2 regions of the Roseateles flavus genome follow, and region 2 is predicted to be linked to the other one. Evidence: riboswitches for the same ligand, from Rfam matches in the RefSeq annotation. Region 2 holds a riboswitch; the other holds the start of a gene.
What was found. A riboswitch is a leader RNA that binds a small molecule or an ion and turns the genes downstream of it on or off. The one in region 2 is predicted to bind glycine.
Positions count from the first base shown of each region.

Region 1: another riboswitch for glycine. It lies ahead of ABDJ40_RS23065 (D-amino acid dehydrogenase); the one in region 2 lies ahead of gcvT (glycine cleavage system aminomethyltransferase GcvT).

Region 1 is NZ_JBDPZC010000017.1:11,163-16,541, reverse strand. It holds gene ABDJ40_RS23080 (GNAT family N-acetyltransferase) at 1-355, shown strand, start outside; gene ABDJ40_RS23075 (PQQ-dependent sugar dehydrogenase) at 368-1,579, opposite strand; gene ABDJ40_RS23070 (DUF2785 domain-containing protein) at 1,654-2,571, opposite strand; glycine riboswitch at 2,708-2,811, shown strand; glycine riboswitch at 2,813-2,931, shown strand; gene ABDJ40_RS23065 (D-amino acid dehydrogenase) at 3,034-4,332, shown strand; gene fusA (elongation factor G) at 4,436-5,379, shown strand, end outside.
Region 2 is NZ_JBDPZC010000006.1:146,413-151,791, forward strand. It holds gene ABDJ40_RS13940 (ATP-binding protein) at 1-1,033, opposite strand, end outside; gene ABDJ40_RS13945 (response regulator) at 1,030-1,689, opposite strand; glycine riboswitch at 1,800-1,903, shown strand; glycine riboswitch at 1,913-2,021, shown strand; gene gcvT (glycine cleavage system aminomethyltransferase GcvT) at 2,083-3,207, shown strand; gene gcvH (glycine cleavage system protein GcvH) at 3,297-3,671, shown strand; gene gcvP (aminomethyl-transferring glycine dehydrogenase) at 3,816-5,379, shown strand, end outside.

The sequences.
Region 1 (5,379 bases), on a different contig from region 2:
CCGCTTCGATCCGTCGCGGATGCAGTCGACGGGCTGCGCCTTCCTGGTGGCCCGGGACGGGCAAGGGCAGGCCCAGGGCTGTGGCGCCCTGCGCCCGCTCCCTGAGGGGCTGCCCGGAACGGCCGAGATCAAGCGCATGTATGCCCGGGCCCGCGGCCAAGGCCTGGGTGCGGCCCTGCTGGCCGCCCTGCTGGACGAGGCCCGCCGCCTGGGCTATCGGCGCGTCTGGCTGGAGACCCGGCGCGTCAACGCCCGCGCCCTGGCCTTCTACCAGCACCAGGGCTTCACGGAGATCCCCGGCTACGGCCACTATGCGGGCCGCGCGGACGCCGCCTGCCTCGGCCTCGCCCTGTGAGCGCCTCGCGCCTCAGCGGAAGACGCGCAGCAGCCGGCCGCTGTCGGTGAGCATCAGCAGCGCGCCGTCGGGCGCCTGCCTGACGTCGCGGATGCGCTCCCCGAGGTCGGCATACATCGCGCTGCGCTCCTGCACCGTGTTGCCGGCCAGCTTCAATCGCCACAGCGCCTGGCCCGCCAGGCTGCCGGAGAAGAGCTGCCCCTGCCACTCGGGGAACATGCTGCCGGTGTAGAACAGCAGGCCGGCTGGCGCGATGGAGGTCGGCACCCAGAAGGTCAGGGGCTCGACATAGGCCGGCGCATGCGTGCCGCCACCGATGCGGCAGGCGTCCCCCACCGGATCACCGTAGTTGCAGCCATAGCTGCGCACCGGCCAGCCGTAGTTGCCGCCGGGCGCAATGCGGTTGATCTCGTCACCGCCCTGCGGCCCGTGCTCGCTGACCCAGAGCTCGCCCGTCTGCGGATGCAGCGCGGCGCCCTGCGGATTGCGGTGGCCCAGCGAATAGATGCCCGGCGCGGCGACTGGGCCGAGCGCAGGGTTGTCGGCCGGAAGGCCGCCATCGCGGTTGATGCGCACCACCTTGCCCAAGGTCTTGCCCAGGTCCTGAGCGGGGCTGCCCTGCTGGCGCTCGCCCAGGGTCACGAAGAGGGTCTTGTCGCGGGCAAAGACCAGGCGGGAGCCGTAGTGCCCGGAGCCGCTGACCTTGGGGCTCTGGCGAAAGATCACCTGCCCCTCCACCAGGGCCGTGCCCTGCAGCCGGGCCTTGAAGACCGCCGTGCCGCTGCGCCCCGCCTCGCTGCCACTGCCCGGTTCGCTGAAGCTCAGGTAGACGAGGCCGTTCTGGCTGAAGTCGGGGTCGAGGGCCAGGTCCAGCAGGCCGCCCTGCCCCGCCGAGTCCACCGCTGGTGCGCCGCTGATGACCTCCTTCTGGCGCGCGTCGGCGCTGAGCCTCAGCAGGCCGCCGCTGCGCTGGGTCACCAGCAGGCGCCCGTCCGGCAGCACGGCCAGGGACCATGGGTTGCCCAGGTCCGTGCGGAGCGTGGCGAGCTGGGGAGTGGGGCTCGGCGTTGGTGTCGGTGTCGGCGTGGGTGTTGGTGTCGGCGTGGGTGTTGGTGTCGGCGTGGGTGTCGGTGTGGCGCTGGCGCTTGAGTCACCGCCGCCCCCTCCGCACGCCACCAGGGCCGCCACCATCAGGGCTCCCGAGCTTCGATGCCAAGCTGCCATGCGCCATCTCCCGTCGTGGATGCAGGCAGTCTAGGAGCTTGCCGGCGTCCCCGTTGTAAGAAGCTGTGGCGGCCTCAGTCCAAGGACGCCAGCGCCTGGCGCACCGCGGGCAGCGCGCGCTCGCGCAGGCCGGCATCGGGTTGCTCCTGCAGGGCCACATAAAGCGGCCACAGGAACTGGCGGGCGTTGTGCGCCAGGCGCAGGCGGCGGGCATCCCAGCTGCCGCCGCGAGCGGGCTCCAGCACCGTCAGCAGCCAGGCCTTCACCTGCTCCGCCGACCAGGCACTGCGCGCCAGGGCAAAGCGCGCGGCCCGCGCCAGGCGCTCGCCCTCGCCATGCTGGTAGGCGACCTGCCCCTGGGCCAGCACCTGGGCGCCCAGCGAGGCCAGCATGAGGGCCGCGCCGTCCGCATCCACGGCGGGGTTCAGGGCCAGCTGCATCAGCAGATCGGCGCCGTGGGCCACCCCATGGCGCCAGCCCTCGCGGTCGTCATGCGCGCGGTAGTCGCGCCATTGCCGCAGCCAGGAAGCGCCTGCCACCAGCAGGGCCTCGCGCTCGGCAGGCTGCAGAAAGGGCTGGACGCGATCGACACGGGCGACCTCGGACAGCGCCAGCGCCGCAAAGGGCGCGTGAAACCCCGGAGCGTCCGGCGGCGCCTGCAGCACGGACAGCCAGCGATCGCGCAGCAGGCGCAGGGTTTCAGGGGTGAGCCGGCCGGCGCGCATCCAGGCGGAAAGCAGCTCGAAGCCCAGCTCGTCACGCAAGGCGGGATCGGGCGAGGACAGACAGTCGGCCAGAGAGAGCGCCACTCGCTGGAAGGGCGCCGCCGGGCGCGCGGCGTCCTGCGTCCAGGCACGCAGCTGCGCGGCCTGCTGGACCTGGCCCTCCAAGGACGGCGGGCAATCCGCCGCAGCCGGGGCCACGAACGCCGCCATCAGGGCCAGGCCAGCCCAGGTCCGGCCTCCGATGCAGACTTTTGCAGTGCGTCCCATGCGGACCTCCTTGGCGCGCATCTTGGGCGCGCCTCGGCTCCCGCGCCACCGGACTTGCCCGCCGTGCACAAAGCCATGGGAGACCGCTGGCGCAGGCGGCCCGCTTGCCGACGGCCGCCCCGGCCACGTACACTGCGCGTCGGATTCAGGAGAGTGCAGACCCCATGCCATGTTCATGCGGGCCTGCCGCCGAAGGCGCAAGCTCCCATACTCGCTCAGGCCCCGTACTGGATCCGTCATCAAGCCGAATGCTGGAGAGTGAGGCCAGGCTCCGAGCCCGGCTTCCGCCGAAGGAGCAAGGCCGCAGACCCTGAAGTCCAGCGGCTGAATCTCTCAGGTACCGAGGACAGCGGGAGCGGCGCGCACAGGCGCACGCTCTCTTTGGCCCGGGGTTTTTTCTGCCCCTCACGCCCGAGTCACGCACGCCTGCGCGTTCAACCCTCAGTTCATCGAGAGTTCCGCATGCATGTCATCGTCCTGGGCGCCGGCGTCACCGGCATCAGCACCGCCTGGTATCTCCGCCGGGCCGGCCACGAAGTCACCGTCATCGACCGCCAGCCCGCAGCCGGCCTGGAGACCAGCTACGCCAATGGCGGGCAGATCTCCGTCTCCCATGCCGAGCCCTGGGCCAATCCCGGCGCACCGCTGAAGGTGCTCAAGTGGCTCATGAAGGAGGACGCCCCCCTGCTCTTCCGCCTGCGCGCGGACCTGGCCCAGTGGCGCTGGGGCCTGCAGTTCCTGCGCGAGTGCACGCAGGGCCGCACGGCGCACAACATCCGCAACATCGTCAAGCTGGGCCTCTACAGCCGCGAGCAACTGCGCGAGCTGCGCGGCCAACTGGGCCTGCAATACGACCAGCGCACCCAGGGCATCCTGCACTTCTACACCAGCGAGGCCGAGTACGAGGCGGCGCAGGAGCCGGCCCGCATCATGCGCGAGCAGGGCTGCGAGCTGGACATGAAGACGCCCGACGAATGCGTGGCCATCGAGCCCGCGCTGGCCCAGTGCCGGCAGCAGATCGTCGGCGGTTCGATGACGCCCAGCGACGAGTCCGGCGACGCCCACCGCTTCACCCAGGCCCTGGCCGCCCGCTGTGCGGAAGCCGGCGTGCGCTTCGCCTACGACACCCGCATCCTGGGCCTGGAAGGCAGCCGCGAGTCCGGCATCAGCCGCGTGATCTGCGCCGATGCGAACGGCGTGGTGCAGCGCCTGGCCGCCGACCGCTTCGTGCTGTGCATGGGCAGCTTCAGCCGCGGCCTGGCACGCGAGCTGGGCATCCATCTCAACATCTACCCGGCCAAGGGCTACTCGGTGACGCTGCCGGTGATCTCGCCCGAGCACAGCTACCAGGTCTCTCTGACGGACGACGAGTACAAGCTGGTCTTCTCGCGCCTGGGCGACCGCCTGCGCATTGCCGGCACGGCCGAGCTCAACGGCTACAGCACCGAGCTGAACCTCACCCGCTGCGAGGCCATCGTGCGTCGCACGCGCGAGCTCTTCCCCTCCATGACCGACGGCCGCGGCGCGCAGTTCTGGACCGGCCTGCGGCCCGCCACGCCGTCCAACCTGCCCTATATCGGCGCCAGCCACGTGCCCAACGTCTACCTCAACACCGGGCACGGCACCCTGGGCTGGACCCATGCCTGCGGCTCGGCGGCGGCCATTGCGGACATCGTCAGCGGCCGGCGGCCCGTCCTGGACTACGCCTTCACCGCAGCCACGCAGGAGCAGCTGGAAGACGGCGAGCTGCGCTACGCCTGAACGACGTCAGGTCTTGCGCACGCCCCCTTGTGCGGGGCCATGCCTTGCCCTAGGCTCAGGCCACGGCATTTGTGCATCGGTCCCGACCTCAAGGAGCACGCCTATGGCCTCCAGCCCTTCGTCCGCAGGAGGCGCTGCCTCCGGCCTGTCCGGCAGCGCGCAGGATTCCCGCCTGCAGAGCCTGCGCACCCTGGCCCTGGTCGGCCCCGCAGGCAGCGGCAAGACCACCTTGTGCGAGGCCCTGCTGCTGCAGGCGGGCGCCATCAAGCAGGCAGGATCCGTCGAGAAGGGCAACACGGTCAGTGACCACGAAGCCCTGGAGCGCCGCATGCAGCATTCGCTGCAGACCAGCGCCGTCCACCTCGACTGGCAGGGCCTGCGCCTGCATGTGCTGGACACCCCGGGCGCGCCGGACTTCATCGGCCAGGCCCTCCCCGCGCTGGAAGCCGTGGAGAGCGCCGTGCTGGTGCTCAATGCGCAGGCTGGACTGGAGCTGATGGCCACGCGGCTGATGGAGGTCGCGGCCCAGCGCGAGCGCACGCGCCTGGTCGTGATCAACAAGATCGACGCCCCGGAGGTCGACCTCCCCGGCCTGCTGGCCCTGCTGCAGGAGCGCCTGGGCAAGGAATGCCTGCCGCTGAACCTGCCGGCCGGCGGCGGCACGCGGGTCTCGGACTGCTTTTTCCAGCGCGACGGCGACAGCGACTTCGGCTCCGTGGCCGAGGCCCATCGGGCCTTGGTGGAACAGGTGGTGGAGGTCGACGGTGACTTCGTCGAGCGCTACCTCAACGAAGGCGACGTCCCCGCCAGCGAGCTGCATGCGCCCCTGGAGCAGGCCCTGCGCGAGGGCCACCTCATCCCCGTGTGCTTCACCGCGGCGAAGTCCGGCGTGGGCGTGCCCGAGCTGCTGGACGCCATCGCGCGCCTGCTGCCTCACCCGGGCGAGGCCAACCCGCCGCAGTTCCTGGAGGGCGAGGGCGCCGACGCCCGCCCGCTGAAACCCCTGCCCGATGCAGACCGCCACGTGCTGGCCCACGTCTTCAAGAT
Region 2 (5,379 bases):
CCAGGACCCAGGCGGCATCGCAGTCCTGCAGGCCCACGTCCACGCCGCGCAGGCTGCCCAGCTCGCTGGCATCGGCCACGGCCTGGCGGCAGAGCGCGTCCAGGGCCACCGGCTCCAGCGCCCGCTGCGCGGCCGCGCCTTCCTGGCGGGCCAGGGACAGCAGTTGCTCGATCAGGTGCGAGGCCCGCTCGATGCCCTGCTCCAGGCGCCTCAGGCCGGGCTCGCCTGCCGTGCTGCTCATGGCGCTGCCCTGCTGCAGCGCCTGCAGCTGCAGCTTCAGCGCGGCCAGCGGCGTGCGCAGCTCATGGGCCGCATCGGCCACGAAGTGCTGCTGGTCCTCGAAGGCCCTGCGCACGCGGCCCAGCAGGGCGTTGAACTCCTGCACCATGGGCCGCAGTTCGCTGGGCAGGTCGCCCGCGGGGACGGGCGCCAGATCGCCTGGCGAGCGGTCCGCCAGCTGGGCGCGCACGCGCTCCACCGGGTCCAGGGAACGGCTGATGACCAGCCACACGACGAGACCCAGCAGCGGCAGCATCAGCAGCGTGGGCATGGCCGTGCGCCAGGCCAGTTGCGAGGCCATGCGCTGGCGCACTGAGAGGTCCTGGGCGACCTGGATCACCTGCAGCGGCGTCTGCACCGAGAAGACGCGGAAGGTGCGCCCACGGTCGCTGACGTCGGAGAAGCCCAGCACCGCGCGCTGCGGCAGCAGCCACGGTCCGGGTGAGCGGAACATGGAGGCGCCGTCCAGGCTCCAGACCTGCACATGGAAGTCGAAGCTCTGCTGCTCGCCCAGGGGCAGCGAGATGGTGCCGCTGCCCGGCCCCGCCATGCTGCCGCGCAGTGAGAAAGCCATCTGCTGCATCTGGTAGTCGAAGAGCTGGTCGGCCTCGGCCAGGGCCGTGCGGTAGGCGCTGTAGGCCTGCAGGAAGGCCGCCAGCGAGACGGCGGCCAGCAGGAACATCATCAGGCGCTGGCGCAGCGAGCGCGGCATCAACCCTCGCCGCAGGCCCGCCAGCCGTTCGAGGCTCTTCATTCCTTGGGGACGCGATAGCCCACGCCGCGCACGTTCTGGATCAGCTCGGCGCCCAGCTTCTTGCGCAGGCCGTGGATGTAGACCTCGACCGCATTGCTGGAGATCTCGTCCTTCCAGCCGTAGAGCTTCTCCTCCAGCTGCTGGCGCGACAGCACCATGCCCGGCCGGGCCAGCAGCGGCTCCAGCACCGCCCACTCACGCGCCGAGAGCACGACCTCGCGGCCGTCCTTGCTCACCTCGCGGGTGGCGGGGTTGATGGCCACGCCCTTGTGCTCGTAGACCGGCTCGGCACGGCCCTGGGCCCGGCGCAGCAGGGCGCGGATGCGGGCCAGCAGCTCGTGGAACTCGTAGGGCTTGAGCACGTAGTCGTCCGCCCCGGCGTCCAGGCCGGCAATGCGCTGCTCCAGGGCATCGCGCGCCGTGGCGATCAGCACGGGCAGGCTCTGCTTGCGGCCGCGCAGCTGCTTGAGCACCGTCATGCCGTCGGCCTTGGGCAGGCCCAGGTCGAGGATCAGCAGGTCATAGTTCTGGCTCAGCAGCGCGGTGTCGGCCATCTCGCCGTCGCGGACCCAGTCGACCGCATAGCCTTCCGCCCGCAGCAGGTCCAGCAGGGGCTCACCGATCATCAGGTCGTCTTCGACCAGCAGCAGTCTCATGGTGGCTCGGGGCACGTCGGGGTGGAAAAGCAGAATTCTCCACGGAAGAAAGCCCCCGGCCTTAGCAGCCCCTTAATCTCTTGCCGGGCGGGCTGATTCCATGGCTACAATGCGCCCGGTCAGGAGAGAGCTCTCTAGCGGGAGCCGCCGAAGGCGCAGAGGCATTGGTGATCCCACGCTTCGAACGCTCAGGCAAAAGGACTGACAAAACGTTCCGATCGGAACGTTCCTCACTGGAGAGAGACGGGTCTCGAGCCCGTCCACCGAAGGGGCAAGCTGCTGGCGATACGCCGGTGGCCAATCTCTCAGGTAAAGCGGACAGCGAGGGCAGCTCCCCATCCCCGGATCAACGGCCGGGCTGGGGTTCCAGAATGCCCTCGAAGGAATTTGCCCATGTCCGCCCCCGCCGCCGATCTCAAGAAGACCCCCCTGCACGCCCTGCACGTCGAACTCGGTGCCAAGATGGTGCCCTTCGGCGGCTACGACATGCCCGTGCAGTACAAGGCCGGCATCCTGGCCGAGCACAAGCACACCCGCACGGCCGCCGGCCTCTTCGACGTCTCGCACATGGGCCAGCTGCGTCTGGTGGGCGCTGACGCCGGCGCCGCCCTGGAGTCCATCGTGCCGGTGGACATCATCGACCTGCCCGTCTACAAGCAGCGCTACGCCCTCTTCACGAACGAGCAGGGCGGCATCCTCGACGACCTGATGGTCTGCCGCCGCCCCGACGACATCTTCGTGGTGGTGAACGCCGCCTGCAAGGAGCAGGACACGGCCCATCTGCAGGCCAAGATCGGCAGCCGCTGCGAGGTGATCCCCACCCCCGAGCGCGCCCTGCTCGCGCTGCAAGGCCCGCAGGCCGTGACGGCCCTGGCCCGCCTGAACCCCGAAGTCGCCAAGCTGACCTTCATGACCGGCGGCTTCTTCAATCTGGACGGCATCGAGACCTTCCTGACCCGCTCGGGCTACACCGGCGAAGACGGCTTCGAGATCTCGGTGCACAACGACCAGGCCGTCGAGCTGGCCCGCAAGCTGCTGGCCCAGCCCGAAGTGATGCCCATCGGCCTCGGCGCCCGCGACACCCTGCGCCTGGAAGCCGGCCTGTGCCTCTACGGCCATGACATCGACACCAGCACCACCCCCGTGGAAGGCGCCCTGACCTGGGCCATCCAGAAGGTGCGCCGCGCCGGTGGCGCCCGTGCCGGCGGCTATCCCGGTGCCGACATCGTCAACGAGCAGCTCGCCAACGGCGTGCAGCGCAAGCGCGTGGGCCTGATCTCCGCCGAGCGCATGCCCGTGCGCGAAGGCGCCAAGCTGGTGAACGCAGACGGCACCGAGATCGGCGTCGTGACCAGCGGCTCCCTGGGCCCCACGGTCAACCAGCCGGTGGCCCTGGGCTATGTGCAGACGGCCTACGCCCCGCAAGGCACGGAAGTCTTCGCCCTGGTGCGTGACAAGCGCGTTGCCATGACCGTGGCCGCCACCCCCTTCGCGCCGCACCGCTATTTCCGCGGCTGACATCCGCGTGTGAGGGGCCGATACTGGCCCCTCGCCTGTTTCCCCGTCCAGTTTTCCCTGGTCTTTTCTCCCGACATTCGGAGCACACCATGAGCATCAAGTACACCGCCGACCACGAGTGGATCCAGATCAACGCTGACGGCACCGCCACCGTGGGCATCACCGTCCATGCGCAAGACGCGCTGGGCGACGTGGTGTTCGTGGACCTGCCCGACGTCGGCAAGAGCTTCGCCGAGAAGGAAGTCGCCGGCGTGGTCGAGTCCGTCAAGGCCGCCGCCGACGTCTACATGCCCGTCAGCGGCGAGATCACCGAGGTCAACGAAGCCCTGCGCGCCGACCCTTCCCTCGCCAACAGCGACCCGCTGGCCTCGGGCTGGTTCTTCAAGGTCAAGCTGTCCAAGCCGGCCGAGCTGGACGCCCTGATGGACGCCACCGCCTACGACGAGCTGGTCAAGAACAGCTGATCGCCGTGAGGTGAACAACGGGCACCGACAGTCCTGTCCGTGCCCGTTTCCGTATCTGCCGGGCGGCCCCTGCCTGCCACCGCCCTGCCCCGGACTGCCGCCGCCGGCCATGAGCCTGCCGCGGTCACCGATGAAGGATTTGCCATGTTGATGTCTGCCCTGAAGCCCCTGCGCGAACTCGAGAACGCCGCCGAATTCCACGCCCGCCACATCGGCCCCGATGCCGCCGATGAAGCCGCCATGCTGTCCGTGATCGGCCAGGCCTCGCGCCGTGCCCTGATCGAGGCCATCGTGCCCGCCAGCATCAAGCGCACGGCCGGCATGCAGCTGCCGCCCGCCGCCACCGAGGCCGCCGCGCTGGCCGAGCTGAAGGCCGTCGCGAGCAAGAACCAGGTGCTCAAGAGCTACATCGGCCAGGGCTACTACGGCACCCTGACCCCGGGCGTCATCCTGCGCAACATCCTCGAGAACCCCGCCTGGTACACCGCCTACACGCCCTACCAGGCCGAGATCTCGCAAGGCCGCATGGAGGCCCTGGTCAACTTCCAGACCATGGTGACCGACCTCACCGGCATGGCCATCGCCAACGCCTCCATGCTGGACGAGGCCACCGCCGCCGCCGAGGCCATGACTCTGGCCGCCCGCGTGGGCAAGAGCAAGAGCCAGACCTTCTTCGTGGCCGACGACGTGCTGCCGCAGACGCTGGAAGTGGTGCGCACCCGCGCCGAGCCCATCGGCATCACCGTGGTCGTGGGCCCCGCCGCCGAGGCCGGCAAGACCGAGTGCTTCGCCGCCCTGGTGCAGTACCCCGGCGTCAACGGTGACGTGCGCAGCCTGCAGCCCGTCGCCGACGCCGTGCATGCCCAGAACGGCCTGCTGATCGCCGCCGCCGACCTGCTGTCCCTGACCCTGCTGAAGGCACCTGGCGAGCAAGGCGCCGACATCGCCGTGGGCACGACCCAGCGCTTCGGCATGCCCATGGGCAATGGCGGCCCGCACGCCGCCTACATGGCCTGCAAGGACGAGTTCAAGCGCAACCTGCCGGGCCGCCTGGTCGGTGTCTCGGTGGACGCGCAAGGCAACAAGGCCTACCGCCTGGCCCTGCAGACCCGCGAGCAGCACATCCGCCGCGAGAAGGCCACCTCCAACATCTGTACCGCCCAGGTGCTGCCGGCCGTCGTGGCCAGCATGTACGCCGTCTACCACGGCCCGCAAGGCCTGAAGCGCATCGCCCAGCGCGTGGCGGCCTACACCGCCATCCTGGCCGAAGGCCTGAAGGGCCTGGGCTTCGGCATCAACAATGCCGCCGCCTTTGACACCCTGCACGTGCAGACCGGCGCCAAGACCGAGGCCCTGCTGGCCGCGGGTGTCAAGGCTGGCATGAACTTCCGCCGCGCCTCGGCCCAGTCCCTGAGCCTGTCGCTGGACGAGACCACCACGCGTGAAGACCTCGGCGCCGTGCTGGCCGTCTTCGCCGACGGCAAGAGCCTGCCCGGCTTCGCCGCCTTCGAGAAGGGCGTGGCCGCCATGATCCCGGCCGAGCTGGTGCGCACCAGCAGCTACCTCGACCACCCGGTGTTCAACACCCACCACAGCGAAACCGAGATGCTGCGCTACATCCGCGCCCTGTCCGACAAGGACCTGGCCCTGGACCGCAGCATGATCCCGCTGGGTTCCTGCACCATGAAGCTGAACGCGACCAGCGAGA